2 regions of the Mesorhizobium japonicum MAFF 303099 genome follow, and region 2 is predicted to be linked to the other one. Evidence: riboswitches for the same ligand, from Rfam matches in the RefSeq annotation. Region 2 holds a riboswitch; the other holds the start of a gene.
The links. Region 2 has a riboswitch for S-adenosylmethionine ahead of metX (homoserine O-acetyltransferase MetX). Riboswitches for the same ligand answer to the same signal wherever they lie in the genome.
Positions count from the first base shown of each region.

Region 1 (7,649 bases), 1.7 Mb from region 2:
TCGACAAGCCGTCGACGCGCACGCGCGTCTCGTTCGACGTCGGCATGCGCCAGCTTGGCGGCGAGACAATCATGCTGACCGGCACCGAGATGCAGCTCGGCCGCTCCGAAACCATTGCCGACACCGCCAAGGTTCTGTCGCGCTATGTCGACGCGATCATGATCCGCACCACCTCGCATGACCGGCTGCTGGAGCTGACCGAGAACGCCACGGTGCCGGTGATCAACGGGCTGACGGACGATACCCATCCGTGCCAGCTGATGGCCGACATCATGACCTTCGAGGAGCATCGCGGTCCGGTGGCCGGCAAGACCATCGCCTGGACTGGCGACGGCAACAATGTGCTGCATTCGCTGCTCGAAGCCTCGGCGCGGTTCCGCTTCAACCTCAACGTCGCCGTGCCCGAGGGCAGCGAGCCGGCGCAGAAGCACATCGACTGGTCCAAGGCGCATGGCGGCAAGCTGCATTTCACCCGTTCGCCCGAGGAAGCCGTCGACCAGGCCGACTGTGTCGTCACCGATTGCTGGGTGTCGATGGGTCAGGAGCACCGCGCCCGCGGCCACAACGTGTTCTCACCCTACCAGGTCAATGCCAAGCTGATGGCGCATGCCAAGCCGGACGCGCTGTTCATGCACTGCCTGCCGGCGCATCGCGGCGAGGAAGTGACCGACGAGGTTATCGACGGACCCCATTCGGTGGTCTTCGACGAGGCCGAGAACCGGCTCCACGCCCAGAAGGCGGTGCTTGCCTGGTGTCTTGGGGCTTGAAGTGTCTTGGAGTTTGAAAGGTCTGGGCGCTTGATCTGCGGGGGCGCGATGCCTATCTGCGCCGCATCACGCAAATCAAGCGCGTTTGGACGCATGCACCCCAGGGGGCGGCATGGTCGCGCCCTGGAGCTTTGTCATGTTGGAAACGCATCAAGTGACTGAACATCACCCCAAACTCGGCGAGTTCGGCTATGCCGGCGACGACCATGTCGTGCCGTTCGAGGTTGGCCCGCTCGATGTGCGCGGCCGCACCGTGCAGCTCGGGCCGATGCTCGACGCCATTCTCAGCCGCCACGATTACCCCGAGCCGGTCGCCCGCCTGCTGGCGGAAGCCTGCGTGCTGACGGTGCTGCTCGGCACCTCGCTCAAATTCGAGGGCAAGTTCATCCTGCAGACCCGCACCGACGGGCCGGTCGACATGCTGGTGGCGGATTTTAGCACGCCTTCGGCGCTGCGCGCCTATGCGCGCTTCGATGCCGACAGGCTCGAGGCTTTGGTCGCGGCAGGTGAGACATCCCAGCAGACGCTGCTCGGCAGCGGCGTGCTGGCGCTGACAATCGACCAGGGCGCCCATACGCAGCGCTATCAGGGTATCGTCCAGCTCGACGGTGAAACCCTGGAAGACGCGGCGCGCACCTATTTCCGCCAGTCGGAACAGATCCCGACGGATATCAGGCTCTCTGTCGCCAAGCTTTTGACGCCCGGCGTCGGCGGCGCGCGCGAGCAGTGGCGCGCCGGCGGCATCCTGGCGCAGTTCCTGCCGCAGTCGCCTGAGCGCATGCGCGTTCCGGACCTGCACGGCGGCGACGGCGATCCGCGCGAGGAGATCCATGATCCCACGGACAATTCCTGGCAGGAATTGCTGGCGCTGCTCGGCACGATCGAGCCGACCGAACTGATCGACCCGACGATCGGCGCCGAACGGCTGCTCTATCGCCTGTTCCACGAGCATGGCGTACGCGTCTTCGGCGGCGTTCCCGTCGGCGACCAGTGCTCATGCTCCAGGGAAAAGATCCGCGGCATCCTCGAGGGCTTCTCCGCGCAGGAGATCAAGGACAGCACCGAGGACGGCGGCATCCATGTCGCCTGCGAATTCTGCTCGAAGCAGTACGACTTCGACCCGGCGGAATTCGCGGCGGCTCAGTGAGGCAATCCCTTCTCCCTGTAAAACGGGGAGAAGGACGCTAATTCACCGTCCGTCTGGTCCCCGGCAGGTCCAGCGAGAACGCCGGGATGGCGATGTCGAAGGTCTCGCCACGCTTGTTGCGCATCGTGTAGTGCCCGACCATGATGCCTGATGGCGTCGAGAGCGGGCAGCCAGACGTATATTGATAGCTGTCGCCGGGATTGAGTTCGGGCTGGTCGCCGACGACGCCCGGGCCGCGCACTTCCTCGACCCGGCCGGCGCCGTCGGTGATGTGCCAGTAGCGTGACAGAAGCTGCACGAATTCGTCCGACTGATTGTCGATCGTTATCTGATAGCCCCAGACATAGCGGTTCTCGGAAGGATCGGAGCGATCCTCGAGGTAGAACGGCCTGACCTGCACTTCGATGTTGCGCGTGACGGCGCGGTACATAAGCGGCTCCAAAACAGTCAGAGCATGATCCCGAAAAGTGGGAACCGGTTTTCTCGGAAAAACGGGTTTCCGTTTGTCCAGAGATCATGATCAAACCAACAGAACTTTCGGCGCTCCCGGCGAGCGGGTCAACGTGCGCGTCTTGTCGCGCCTCGTCTTGAAACGCAGGTGCCGGCAAAGAATGTCATTTAAGTGACACATGACAATGGTGGTGTGCACGCACCGGGCGACTCGGCGCTCTGTCGAACTGTTGAAAACGGCCACGATGCGGCCGTCTCTTCTGGAGTGACCAGATCTCGATGGAACTCACTCTCATAGCCGCCTCGCTTTCGATCGCTCTTATCCTTTCAAACGCCGCCAGCATCCTGCTCGCCGCCTCACAGCTGAAACGGCGCACCACGATCGCGCGGCCAGTCCGCAAATCGCCGCCAGTATCGATCGTCATACCGTCGCGCGGCGTCGAGCCGTTCACGCAGGAGACGCTGGAGCGCGCCTTCTCACTCGAGTGGCCGCGCTACGAACTGATCTTCTGCGTTGCCCATGGCGACGACCCGGTGGTCAGGTTGATCCGGGCCGCCATTGGCCGCTTTCCAAAAGTGCCGGCCCGGCTGTTGATCGGCGACGACCGCGTCAGCGCCAATCCCAAGCTCAACAATTGCGTCAAGGGCTGGGAAGCCGCGCGGCACAACTGGGTCGTCCTGGCCGACTCCAACGTGCTGATGCCGAGAGACTACATCCAGCATCTGATGGCGGCGTGGCGGCCGGATACCGGCCTTGTCTGCTCGACGCCGATCGGCTCGCGGCCGGAGGGCTTCTGGGCCGAGGTCGAATGCGCCTTCCTCAACACGCTGCAGGCCCGCTGGCAGTATGCTGGCGAGGCGCTCGGCCTTGGCTTTGCCCAGGGCAAGAGCATGCTGTGGAACAAGCCGATGCTGGATGCCAATGGCGGCATCCGCGCGCTGGCCGCTGAAATCGCCGAGGACGCCGCCGCAACCAAGCTGGTCAATGGGCTTGGCCTGCGAGTCAATCTTGTCGCGGCACCCTTCGAGCAGCCGCTTGGCCGGCGCACGCTGGACGCGATCTGGTCGCGCCAGGCTCGCTGGGCGCGCCTGCGCCGCGTCACCTTCCCGCTGTTCTTCGCGCCGGAAATCCTGACTGGCGCGGTGGTGCCGTTGATGCTTGCACTGGTTGCGGCGGCAAGCGCCGGCTTCAGCCTGCCGCTGACGGCCATCGCCGTGCTGGCCGCCTTCTACCTTCCGGAATGCGCCCTGGCATGGTCCAAGGGCTGGCACCTGTCGCCGCGCACGGTCGCGGCGATGATTGCGCGGGACTTGATGGTCCCAGCTATGTGGGCACGCGGCTGGCTTGGCGGCGCCGTCGACTGGCGCGGCAATGCGATGACCATCGGCACCAAGGCGGCCGAACTGGAAGAGGCGTCGTCGCGCGCCTGATCGCGGCGCCGACGCCGCTGCCTCGACGGCTCCCTATTTGGCGGCCTTCAGCGCCTGCGCGATATCTTCCAGAAGGTCGTCGGTATCCTCCAGGCCGACCGACAGCCTGAGCGTGCCCGGCCCGATGCCGAGTTCGGCGCGCGCCTCGTCGCTCAAATTCTTGTGGGTGGTCGTCGCCGGATGGGTGATCAGGCTCTTGGCGTCGCCGAGATTGTTGGAGATCAGCACAATATCGAGCGCGTTCTGCAGGGCGAAGGCCGCCTGCTTGCCGCCTTTGACGTCGAGGCAGATAAGTGTCGAGCCGCCCGACATCTGCTTCTTGACGATCTCGGCCTGCGGATGGTCGGCGCGGCCGGGATAGATGACGCGGGCGATCTGCGGCTGCTCGGCCAGGAAATCGGCGATCTTGCCGGCGCTCTCCGTTTGCTGGCGCACGCGCAGCGGCAGCGTCTCCAGGCCCTTCAGCAGCGTCCAGGCGTTGAAGGGCGACAGGCTAGGGCCGGTGTGGCGGAAATAGTCATGCAGATTCTCGTCGATCCACTTCTTGTCCGACAGGATCACGCCGCCGAGACAGCGGCCCTGGCCGTCGATGTGCTTGGTTGCCGAATAGACGACGATATGCGCGCCGAGCTGCAACGGCTTCTGCTGCAGGGGCGTGGCGAAGACATTGTCGACGACAAGCCGCGCGCCGATCGAGTTGGCGAGCGCAGCCACGGCGGCGATGTCGACCACTTCCAATGTCGGGTTGGTAGGGCTTTCCAGGAAGAACAGCTTGGTGTTGGGCCTGACCACCTTTTCCCAGTTGGCGATATCGGTGCCGTCGACGAGCGTCGCCTCGATGCCGTAGCGCGGCGCCAGCGTCTCGACCACCCAGCGGCAGGAGCCGAACAGCGCGCGCGCCGCTACGATGTGGTCACCGGTCTTGACGCTGCACAGAAGCGCCGCCGTCACGGCCGCCATGCCCGATGCCGTGGCGCGCGCGTCCTCCGCGCCTTCCAGCGCGCACATGCGCTTTTCGAACATGTCGACGGTCGGATTGGCGTAGCGCGAATAGATGAAACCGGGTTCCTCGCCCTTGAAACGGGCTTCGGCGGCTTGCGCCGTTTGATAGACATAGCCCTGGGTCAGGTACATTGCCTCGGAGGTCTCGCCGAAGCCTGAACGCAGGGTTCCGCTATGCACGAGTGCTGTCTGAGGCTTCCAGTTGCGCTTCTTGTTGCTCATCGCTTTGTTCCAGACACAAAAAAACCGGCCGCGAAAGTCGCAACCGGTCCATACGGCCTCGCGGCCAACGGTCCTTTAGCGACTTGTTTAACGTGGCTGCAAGCCGACCGGCCAAATCACCACGGGATAACGACCCTTTAGACCCGTACCACGCTTGCGTCAATTGCCGGCTTCATTAAGAGGTTTGTACCAGGCAGGTTCCGCAAAACTGTTCCATGTTTTGCGGCGAGAACCTGCTGCAGGAAAATCGTCTGGCCTAGGAGCGGAGCCTTGCGGCAGACAGGCATTCTTCCCGATCAGGACATCTCGGCGCTGTTCCAGTCCGGCGCGCTGAAGTCGCCGCGCGCGCTCGACGCCGACCAGATCCAGCCGGCCAGCCTCGATCTCAGGCTCGGCGACAAGGCCTGGCGGGTGCGGGCGTCCTTCCTGCCGGGTCCGGATCATCGGGTTGTCGACAAACTCGATCGGCTGAAGCTGCATGAGTTCAGCCTCGCCGATGGCGCGGTGCTGGAAACGGGCTGTGTTTACATCGTGCCGCTGCTGGAAAGCCTTGCGCTGCCCCCAACCGTGTCCGCCTCGGCCAATCCGAAGAGTTCGACGGGGCGGCTCGACATTTTCACCCGTGTCATGACCGATCGTGGCCACGAGTTCGACAAGATCGCCGCCGGCTACAACGGTCCGCTCTACCTGGAAGTCAGCCCGCGCACCTTCCCGATCGTCGTGCGCACCGGTTCGCGCCTGTCGCAAATCCGCTTCCGCACCGGCAATGCGCTGCTCTCGGAAGCCGAATTGCATCAATTGCACCGCGCCGAGATGCTGGTCGCCACCGAGCCGCCGAATATTTCGGGCGGCGGCATAGCGCTGTCGATCGATCTCAAGGGCGATGGTGACGGGCTGGTCGGCTATCGCGGCAAGCATCACACCGGCCTTGTCGATGTCGACAAGCGTGCCGCGCAGGATGTCGTCGATTTCTGGGAGCCGATCCACAAGAGCGGCGCCGGCGAACTGGTGCTCGATCCCGATGAATTCTACATCCTTGTCAGCCAGGAGGCGGTGCATGTGCCGCCGCTCTACGCCGCGGAGATGACGCCCTTCGACCCGCTGGTCGGTGAATTCCGCGTCCATTATGCCGGCTTCTTCGATCCGGGCTTCGGTCATTCGGCGGCCGGTGGCACCGGCAGCCGGGCGGTGCTTGAAGTGCGCAGCCACGAAGTGCCGTTCATCCTCGACCATGGCCAGATCGTCGGCCGGCTGGTCTACGAGCACATGCTGAAGCGGCCGCAGGCGCTCTACGGCACCGATCTCGGCTCCAACTACCAGGCACAGGGCCTGAAGCTCTCCAAGCATTTCCGCGCCGCGCGCTGAACCCCGATTGCTGCCAGGCAAGATACTTGCCTGCGCTGGCACATCATGCTTGGCTGGCTTGTCGGCCGTCGAGATGGCGGCGCTCAAGGGGAACAAGAAAATGCAGATCTCGAAATGGATCATGTCGGCGGCAGGCGCTGCCATGTTGGCGATGGCCGCCGGCTCTCTGACGGCGCAGGCTGCCGAGAAATTGAAGATCGGCACCGAGGGCGCCTATCCGCCGTTCAACACCATCACCTCGGACGGCAAGGTTGTCGGCTTCGATATCGACATCGCCAATGCGCTGTGTGCTCAGATGAAGGTCGAGTGCGAGATCGTCACCCAGGACTGGGATGGCATCATCCCCGCCCTGCAGGCCAAGAAGTTCGACGCCATCATCGCCTCGATGAGCATCACGGAAGAGCGCAAGAAGCAGGTCGCCTTCACCAACAAATACTACACAACGCCGCTCGCTCTGGTGGCGCCGAAGGACAGCGATCTGACCTCGGCAGACCCGGCGGCCCTTGCTGGCAAGACGGTCGGCGCCCAGGCTTCGACCACACAGGCCGACTATGCCCAGAACACCTATGGCAAGGCGGGTGCCGAGGCAAAGCTCTACCCAACCCAGGAAGAGGCGATCACCGACCTGACCAATGGCCGGCTTGATGCCGTGATCTCGGACAAGTTCGTGCTGGTGGACTGGCTGAAGAAGGCAAGCGACGGTTGCTGCAAGCTGGTCGGCGACGTCAAGGGCACGGAAACACAAGCCGGCATCGCCGTGCGCCTCGACGACACCGCCCTGCGCGACAAGCTCAATGCGGCCATCGATGCGATCGTCGCAGATGGCACCTACAAGAAGATCCAGGCCAAGTACTTCGATTTTGATATTTATTGAGGTTGAAGAGCGCCTCTTCCTTCTCCCACAGGGGAGAAGGGGAAGCTGGCGCTACAGCGCCTTCACCGCCACCTTCACCGGCTTTTCGATCTCGAGCGGGTTGCGCAGCGGCAGGCCGAAATCCCCGGCTTCGATCTCGAACACATCGCCGGCCTCGGTCTTGACGCCGTCGGCGAAGGACAGTGTCGCCGTACCGAACATATGCACGTGCACGTCGCCCGGCTGGCGGAACGCCGAATATTTGAAGTGATGGTGTTCGAGATTGGCGATGGTATGCGACATGTTGGCTTCGCCCGACAGGAACGGCTTTTCCCACAGCGTCTCGCCGTCGCGCACGATGCGCGAGGTGCCGCGGATGTCGGAAGGCAGGTCGCCGATCAGGATCTCCGGT
Region 1 is NC_002678.2:4,538,218-4,545,866, forward strand. Features, by position in the region: gene argF (ornithine carbamoyltransferase) at 1-767, shown strand, start outside; gene MAFF_RS23120 (Hsp33 family molecular chaperone) at 880-1,914, shown strand; gene apaG (Co2+/Mg2+ efflux protein ApaG) at 1,952-2,344, opposite strand; gene MAFF_RS23130 (ceramide glucosyltransferase) at 2,644-3,795, shown strand; gene MAFF_RS23135 (O-succinylhomoserine sulfhydrylase) at 3,829-5,019, opposite strand; SAM riboswitch at 5,075-5,152, opposite strand; gene MAFF_RS23140 (2'-deoxycytidine 5'-triphosphate deaminase) at 5,290-6,384, shown strand; gene MAFF_RS23145 (ABC transporter substrate-binding protein) at 6,485-7,258, shown strand; gene araD1 (AraD1 family protein) at 7,310-7,649, opposite strand, start outside.
Region 1: another riboswitch for S-adenosylmethionine. It lies ahead of MAFF_RS23135 (O-succinylhomoserine sulfhydrylase); the one in region 2 lies ahead of metX (homoserine O-acetyltransferase MetX).

Region 2 (7,649 bases):
ACGCGGCTCGGCCGCCGGGCCGAGGCCGGAGGCCCATTGGCGCCGGCTCGTCAGGTGAAACCTTCGTGATCGTGCTAGAAACGCGCGCGGCGCGTCCCTCCTCGACCTATCTGTCGTGGTGAACTCGCAACCTGCCTGATATGCGGATGCCGTCATCATCCGGTCTCAGCATCGCACCTGAACGCAAGGACCCTGACATGGCTGATCAACTTGACAATCAGGCCACCATTCAGCCGGTCGCCGTCGAGGCCAGCAGCCTGCGTGATCAGGTTGCGACGATCAGGCGGGCGCTGGTGGTGTCGCCGGTTCGCAAATGGCTGCTGTGGACGTCGGTCGGCATCATGGCCGTCATCATCGCGACGTCGATCGGCCAGGTCCTGCTCAACCGCTGGAACCAGCCCTTCTACGATGCGTTGGCGCGCCGCGACATGGCGGCCTTCGTGCACCAGCTCCTCGTCTTCGCGATTATCGCCGGCGGGCTGCTGGTGCTCAACATCGGTCAGACCTGGCTCAACCAGATGATCCGGCTGAAGTTGCGCGAGGCGCTGACGCTCGACCTGATCGACCAGTGGATGCGGCCGGCACGCGCCTTCCGGCTGGCCAATGCCGGCGCCATCGGCGTCAACCCCGACCAGCGCATGCAGCAGGATGCGGCGCATCTCTCCGACCTGTCGACGGACCTTGGTGTCGGATTGCTGCAGTCGCTGATCCTGCTCGTGTCCTTCGTCGGCGTGCTGTGGGAACTGTCTTCAGGCTTCGTCTTCCACATCAACGGCTGGTCGCTGGCCATACCGGGCTACATGGTCTGGGCGGCGTTCCTCTATGCCGGGACCGCCTCCTGGCTGAGCTGGCTGGTCGGGCGGCCGCTCATCAAGCTGAACAGCGACCGCTACACACGGGAGGCGGAGCTGCGCTCCTCGATGGTGCGCGTCAACGAGAATGTCGATGCCATCGCGCTGTACCATGGTGAGGCCGACGCCAAGCAGCGGCTCGAACTCGACCTCGGCACGGTGCTGGGCGCCATGCGGCGCATCTATACCGCGCAGATCAACCTGTCGTGGGTGACCGATACCTATGGCTGGATCACTGTCGTGGCGCCGATCCTGGTTGCCTCGCCCGTCTATTTCTCGGGCGATATCAGCTTTGGCGGGCTGATGATGGCGGTCGGCGCCTTCAACCAGGTCCATTCGTCGTTGCGCTGGTTCATCAACAACATCGGCAGCATCGCCGACTGGCGCGCCACGCTGATGCGCGTCGCCGACTTCCGCATCGCGCTCGACGAAACCGATGTGCTGCACGACACCGAAAGGCGTATCACCTTCGATCAAAATGCCAATGGCAGCCTGACGTTCGAGAAGCTTCAGGTCGCCTCGCCGGAGGGCTGCACAAAACTCTCGGACCAGCATGTCGAAATCCGCGCCGGCGATCGCGTGATGATCACCGGCGAACCCGGTGCCGGCAAGACGCTGTTCTTCCGCGCCATTGCCGGGCTTTGGCCCTGGGGCAGCGGAAAGATCGGCCTGCCGGCCGGAGAAACCCTCATCTTCGTGCCACGCGTGCCGTATTTGCCGGCCGGCACGTTGCGCGAGGTGCTCAATCACGCCAACGGGCATGCGCCCGCGAGTGACGCCGAGATTGTGGCGGTGCTGGCCGAAATTGGCCTTCAACGGCTGTCGTTCTCGCTCGACCGCGTGGGGCGCTGGGACCATGAACTGGGCGATGACGAACAGCGCTTGCTGGGCGTGGCCAGGCTCGCCTTGCGGCAGCCGAAATGGGTGATCATCGACGAAGCCATGGATGCGTTCGACGGTCCCTCGCTGCGGCGGGTGCTGGCGATGCTGGAAAAGCATCTGAAGGGCGCCACGATCATCAACATCGGGCGCGGCCAGCACAATAACCAGTTCTTTCCGCGCGGCCTGACGATCGTCAAGGATACCGGTGCCCAGCCGCTGAAACCAGCCCGCGTCAGAGCCGGCGCCATCGATCCGCCGCCGGTCGCCGTCCGCCGCAAGAAATAGGACTGCTTTTCCACATAGCCCAGCAAGCTTTATTTCGCCGCGATCGCGAAGGAAGATTTCCGCGAGAAACAAAATTTGGCGGTGGCGATGCTTGATGCTCTGCGCCTGCTTGCCTGTCTTGCCTGTGTCCAGCCAACGCCCGTTGCCTCGCCATCGGGTGCGCCAGCTGTCGACGTCGAGTTGGTGTTGGCGGTCGATATATCCCTGTCGATGGACGAGAAGGAATTCGCCCTGCAACGCGCCGGCTATGTCGAAGCTCTGCGCCATCCCGACTTCATCCAGGCCGTCCGGTCCGGCAATGCGGGCCGCATCGCGATTGCCTATTTCGAATGGGCCGGCACGGTGCGCGACGACGCGGTCATCGATTGGCAGATCATCGACAGCGCGCAAAGCGCCAACAGCTTTGCCGACAAGGTGGCGGCGCGCCCGTTCCGGAGTTTTCGCGGTACCTCGATTTCCACGGCAATTGCCTTCGGCACAGGGCTGTTCGGCAGGACGAATTTCGCTGGTGAGCGCAGCGTCATCGATATATCGGGCGATGGCCCCAACAATATCGGGCCGCCGGTCACCGCGATGCGCGATGCGGCAACCGCAAAAGGCATCGTCATCAACGGCCTGCCGATCCTGATCAACCCATCGCCCACCTTCAAGCATCTTGACCAGTACTACGCGCAGTGCGTGATCGGCGGACCCGGTTCCTTCGTGTTGCCGATCCATACGGCCGCCGAATTTTCCACCGCCATCCGGCGCAAGCTGATCCTCGAGGTGAGCGGCATTCAGGGCAAGGCCAGCATCATCCCGGTCGACGCGGACGCACCGATCGACTGCCTGCAAGGCGAACGCGACAGGCGGTTCCTGTCAGATCCGTACTTTCCGGAACTCGACCGGTGAACTTGCGCAAGAGCGCTTGCGGCCGGCCGTCGAAGGCGCCGATTCCATTACCTCGGGCGTAATCGCTTTGCGTCAGGTGTTCCGGCAGATTGCCCTTGCGAGGCCGGTTGGTAGGTCTCGATGCAAAGGGAGTTACGTCATGACCGCTTACGCAATCGCCCATATGCGCCAAGTCACGATGGGTCCGCAGATCGTCGAGTACCTGCACAAGATCGATGCCACGCTGGAGCCTTTCGGCGGCCGTTTCCTGGTCCATGGCGGCGATGTTGAGGTGATCGAGAACGACTGGCCGGGCAACCTCATCGTCATCGAATTTCCCGACCGGCGGCATGTGCGCGAGTGGTATGATTCGCCCGCCTATCAGGCGATCCTTTCACTGCGCACCGATAATTCGGACTCTGACGTAATCATCGTTGACGGCGTCGAGCATCCGCACAAGGCTACCGATGTGCTTGGCTGATGGAGCTGCCCATGCGGACGATTCGTGGCGATCTGTTGCAACTTGCGCTCGACGGAGAGTTCGACGCGATCGTGCATGGCTGCAATTGCCAATGCCAGATGGGCAAGGGCATTGCCCTTTCCATCAAGCAGCGGTTTCCAGAGGCCTACGCTGCGGATATCGCGACCGTGAAAGGCGACCGCTCCAAGCTGGGTACTATCTCGGTTGCCGAGATCCGGCGCGAAGATCGAAATTTCCACGTCATCAATGGCTACACCCAGTTCCATTGGCAGGGCCAGGGCATGAAGGCTGACTATGGCGCCATCCGCAGTGTCATGAAGGCGGTCAAGGCTGGATTCGCCGGCCGGAGTATCGGCTATCCCAGGATTGGCGCGGGTTTGGCGGGAGGCGATTGGGCAACGATTGCTTCGATCATCGATGAGGAGCTTGCGGAAGAGAACCACAGGCTGGTCGAATACACGCCGTAACGTCAGTTCCGTTTCAGCAGGAACACCGCCTGCTGGCCAAAGAAGTTCCAGAACCACCAGGGCATGGACAGGCCGATCTTCTGGCCGGCGGCGTCGAGCGCGGTCGCCTTTTCCACCGTCGCGCCGAGTTCTTCGCACAAATTGACGAAATCGCGGATGGTGCAGAAGTGGATGTTGGGGGTGTCGTACCAGGAATAGGGCAGGTCCTGGGTCACCGGCATGCGGCCCTTGACGAACAGCGACAGACGCACCCGCCAATGGCCGAAATTGGGGAAGGAGACGATCGCCCGGTTGCCGATGCGGAGCAGTTCGTCGAGCACCAGCTTCGGGTTGCGGGTGGCCTGCAAGGTCTGCGACAGGACGACGAAGTCAAAGCCCTTGTCGGGATAGAATTCGAGATCCTTGTCGGCATCGCCCTGGATGACGGAGAGGCCGCGTGCCACGCATTCGTTGACGCCGCGCTGCGACAGCTCAAGCCCGCGGCCGTCGACCTGCTTGGTGTCCTGCAGCAATTCAAGCAGCGATCCGTCGCCCGAACCGACGTCGAGCACGCGGGACTGCGGTGGGATGAGGTTGGCGACGACCTCGAGGTCGACGCGCTGGCTGCCGTTGACGCTCATGATGTCGTGTCCTTCGCGGCGCATGATCCCGATCCCGAAAGTCTGCAACTTTCCGGGGTCATGCGCTTAGCCCTCTCGCCCGCGCCGCGGAGCCGATGAAGCCGTTGATGGCGGCGAACAGTTCCGGCTCGTCGAGCAGGAAGGCATCGTGGCCGCGGTCGGTCTCGATTTCGACGAAGGACACGGACGCGCCGGCGGCGTTGAGCGCGTGCACGATCGAGCGGCTCTCTTCGGTCGGAAACAACCAATCCGAGGTGAAGGACACCAGGCAGAAGCGGGTTTTGGTGCCGGCAAAGGCATCCGCCAGCCGCCCGCCATGATCGGCGGCGAGGTCGAAATAGTCCATCGACCGCGTCATGTAGAGATAGGAATTGGCGTCGAAGCGGTCGACGAAGGTCATGCCTTGGTGGCGCAGATAGCTTTCGATCTGGAAGTCGGCGTCGAAGCCGAAGGTCAGCGCCTCGCGATCCTGCAGATTGCGGCCGAATTTCCGGTGCAGGGCGGCTTCCGACAGATAGGTTATGTGGGCGGCCATGCGCGCTACCGCCAGGCCCTTTTCCGGGCGTTTGCCGTTTTCGAAATATTTGCCGCCGTGCCAGTCCGGATCGGCCATGACAGCCTGCCGGCCGACCTCGTGGAAGGCGATGTTCTGCGAGGAATGGCGCGCGCCGGTGGCGATCGGCAGTGCCGAAAAGACGCGCTCGGGGTAGCTCGACGCCCATTCCAGCACCTGCATTCCGCCCATCGAGCCGCCGAGCACGCAGAACAGTTTCTCGATGCCGAAATGATCGATCAGCATCTGCTGCGCGCGCACCATATCGCGGATGGTGATGACCGGCAGGTCGAGCCCGTAGGGCTTGCCGGTGGCGGGGTTGGTCGAGGCCGGGCCGGTGGAGCCCAGACAACCGCCGATGACGTTGGAGCAGATGACGAAGAAACGGTTGGTGTCGATGATCCTGCCGGGGCCGATCAGCACTTCCCACCATCCCGGCTTGCCGGTCACCGGATTGGTGTTGGCGACATGCTGGTCGCCGGTCAGCGCATGGCAGACGAGGATGGCATTGGAGCGGGCATCGTTCAGCGTGCCGTAGGTCTGATAGGCGATCTGGAACGGCGACAAAAGCGTGCCGGCGTCGAGCTTGAGCGGCTTGTCCGCCCCGAAGCGCAACACCGGGCTCGACGGCTGGTCGGCCTCGTTGTTGGTCTTTCCTGCGCGCAGAGCGGCCATTCTTGTCTCACCTGCTGCATCATATCAGGCGAAAAATCGCCGTCGATGCGTCCGTCCGGCCGGCCGCGGACAATAAAAAACCGGCATTGCCTTCGCAAAGCCGGTTACGTCACGCAAACGGCCCTTTAGCGAATTGTTTAACGTGGCTGCAAGCCGACCGGCCAAATCACCACGGAACTGTTGCTGCCCTTCTAGAACTCGCCCGCCCTGCCGTCAATGCCGACGTCTGGGCCGGCTGCTGGCACCACTGCCACCTCTCGACATTATCGGCCACGGCTTGTATTTCCGCTGCGGCCTCCGGATCGAGGCATTTTCGACGGATTTTGAGAAAAATGAACCAGACACCGGATCAGGCACGTCCAACCCCGCGCGCGGGCATCATGGACATCGACGCCTATGTGCCGGGCAAGAGCGCCGCACCCGCCGGTGTCGCCAAGGTCTACAAACTGTCGTCCAACGAGAATCCGCTTGGCCCTTCACCGAAGGCGATCGAGGCCGCGCGTGAAGTCGCCGCCAGGCTCGACATCTATCCCGACGGCACCGCCAGACGGCTGCGCGAGGCGATCGCGGAAGTGCATGGCCTCACCGCGCAGAACATCATCTGCTCCAACGGCTCCGACGAGATCCTCGGGCTGCTGGCGCAGACCTATCTGGCACCCGGCGACGAGGCGATTTTCACCGAACACGCCTTCATGGTCTACAAAATCTACATCCAGTCGGCCGGGGCTGCGCCGATCGCCGTCAAGGAGACCGACGAGCGCGCCGACATCGATGCGATGCTGGCGGCCGTCACGCCGCGCACGAAAATCGTGTTCCTCGCCAATCCCAACAATCCGACCGGCACCTATGTGCCGTTCCAGGAGGTGCGCCGCCTGCATGCCGGCCTGCCCAGGCATGTGCTGCTGGTGCTCGACGCGGCCTATGCCGAATATGTCCGCCGCAATGACTATGAAGCCGGCATCGAACTGGTCCGCAGTGCAGAGAATGTGGTCATGACCCGCACCTTCTCCAAGATCGGCCTTGGTGGCGCGCGGATCGGCTGGATGTATGCGCCCATGCACATCGTCGACGCCATCAACCGCGTGCGCGGTCCCTTCAACGTCAACGCGACGGCGATCGAGGCCGGCATCGCGGCAATCCGCGACCGCGCCCATGTCGAGCGCAGCGTGACGCACAACGAGACCTGGCTGACCTGGCTGAGCCAAGAGATGACCGGGCTCGGGTTGCGGGTGACGCCCAGCGTCGGCAATTTCCTGCTCATTCACTTTCCCGATGATCAGAAGCATTCGGCGGCTGCGGCGGACGACTATCTGACCGCGCGCGGCTATATATTGCGGCGCGTTTCCGGCTACGGCTTTCCCAACGCGCTGCGCATGACCGTCGGCACGGAAGAGGCCAATCGCGGCGTCGTCGCCGCGCTCACGACATTCCTGAAAAGCTAGAGCGCCCGAAAAGCAGGAACACCATGACATCACCGATGTTTGAAAAGATCGCGCTGGTCGGCATCGGCCTGATCGGCTCGTCGCTGGCCCGCGTCATCCGACGCGAGGGGCTTGCTGGCCACGTTGCCATCTCGACCCGCAGCGCCACGACGCTGAAGCGGGCGGAGGAGCTTGGGCTGGGCGATTCCTACACGACCGATGCGAAGGAAGCGGTCCGCGATGCCGATCTGGTCATCGTCTCCGTGCCGGTCGGCTCGTCCGGTGCGGTGGCCGAGGAGATCGCACCGGCGCTGAAGAAAGGTGCGATCCTCACCGATGTCGGCTCGACCAAGGCCTCCGTCATCGCGCAGATGCAGCCGCACGTGCCTGATGGCGTTCATTTCATTCCCGGCCATCCGCTGGCGGGCACGGAAAAATCCGGACCGGATGCCGGTTTCGCCGATCTGTTCGACAATCGCTGGTGTATCTTCACGCCGTTACCGGGCACCGATCCGGAGGCACTTGAGAGGCTGTCGGAATTCTG
Region 2 is NC_002678.2:2,851,881-2,859,529, reverse strand. Features, by position in the region: gene MAFF_RS14980 (class I SAM-dependent methyltransferase) at 1-69, shown strand, start outside; gene MAFF_RS14975 (ABC transporter ATP-binding protein/permease) at 198-2,018, shown strand; gene MAFF_RS14970 (DUF1194 domain-containing protein) at 2,106-2,909, shown strand; gene MAFF_RS14965 (DUF1330 domain-containing protein) at 3,049-3,369, shown strand; gene MAFF_RS14960 (macro domain-containing protein) at 3,369-3,836, shown strand; gene metW (methionine biosynthesis protein MetW) at 3,839-4,456, opposite strand; gene metX (homoserine O-acetyltransferase MetX) at 4,515-5,684, opposite strand; SAM riboswitch at 5,790-5,867, opposite strand; gene hisC (histidinol-phosphate transaminase) at 6,017-7,126, shown strand; gene MAFF_RS14940 (prephenate/arogenate dehydrogenase family protein) at 7,150-7,649, shown strand, end outside.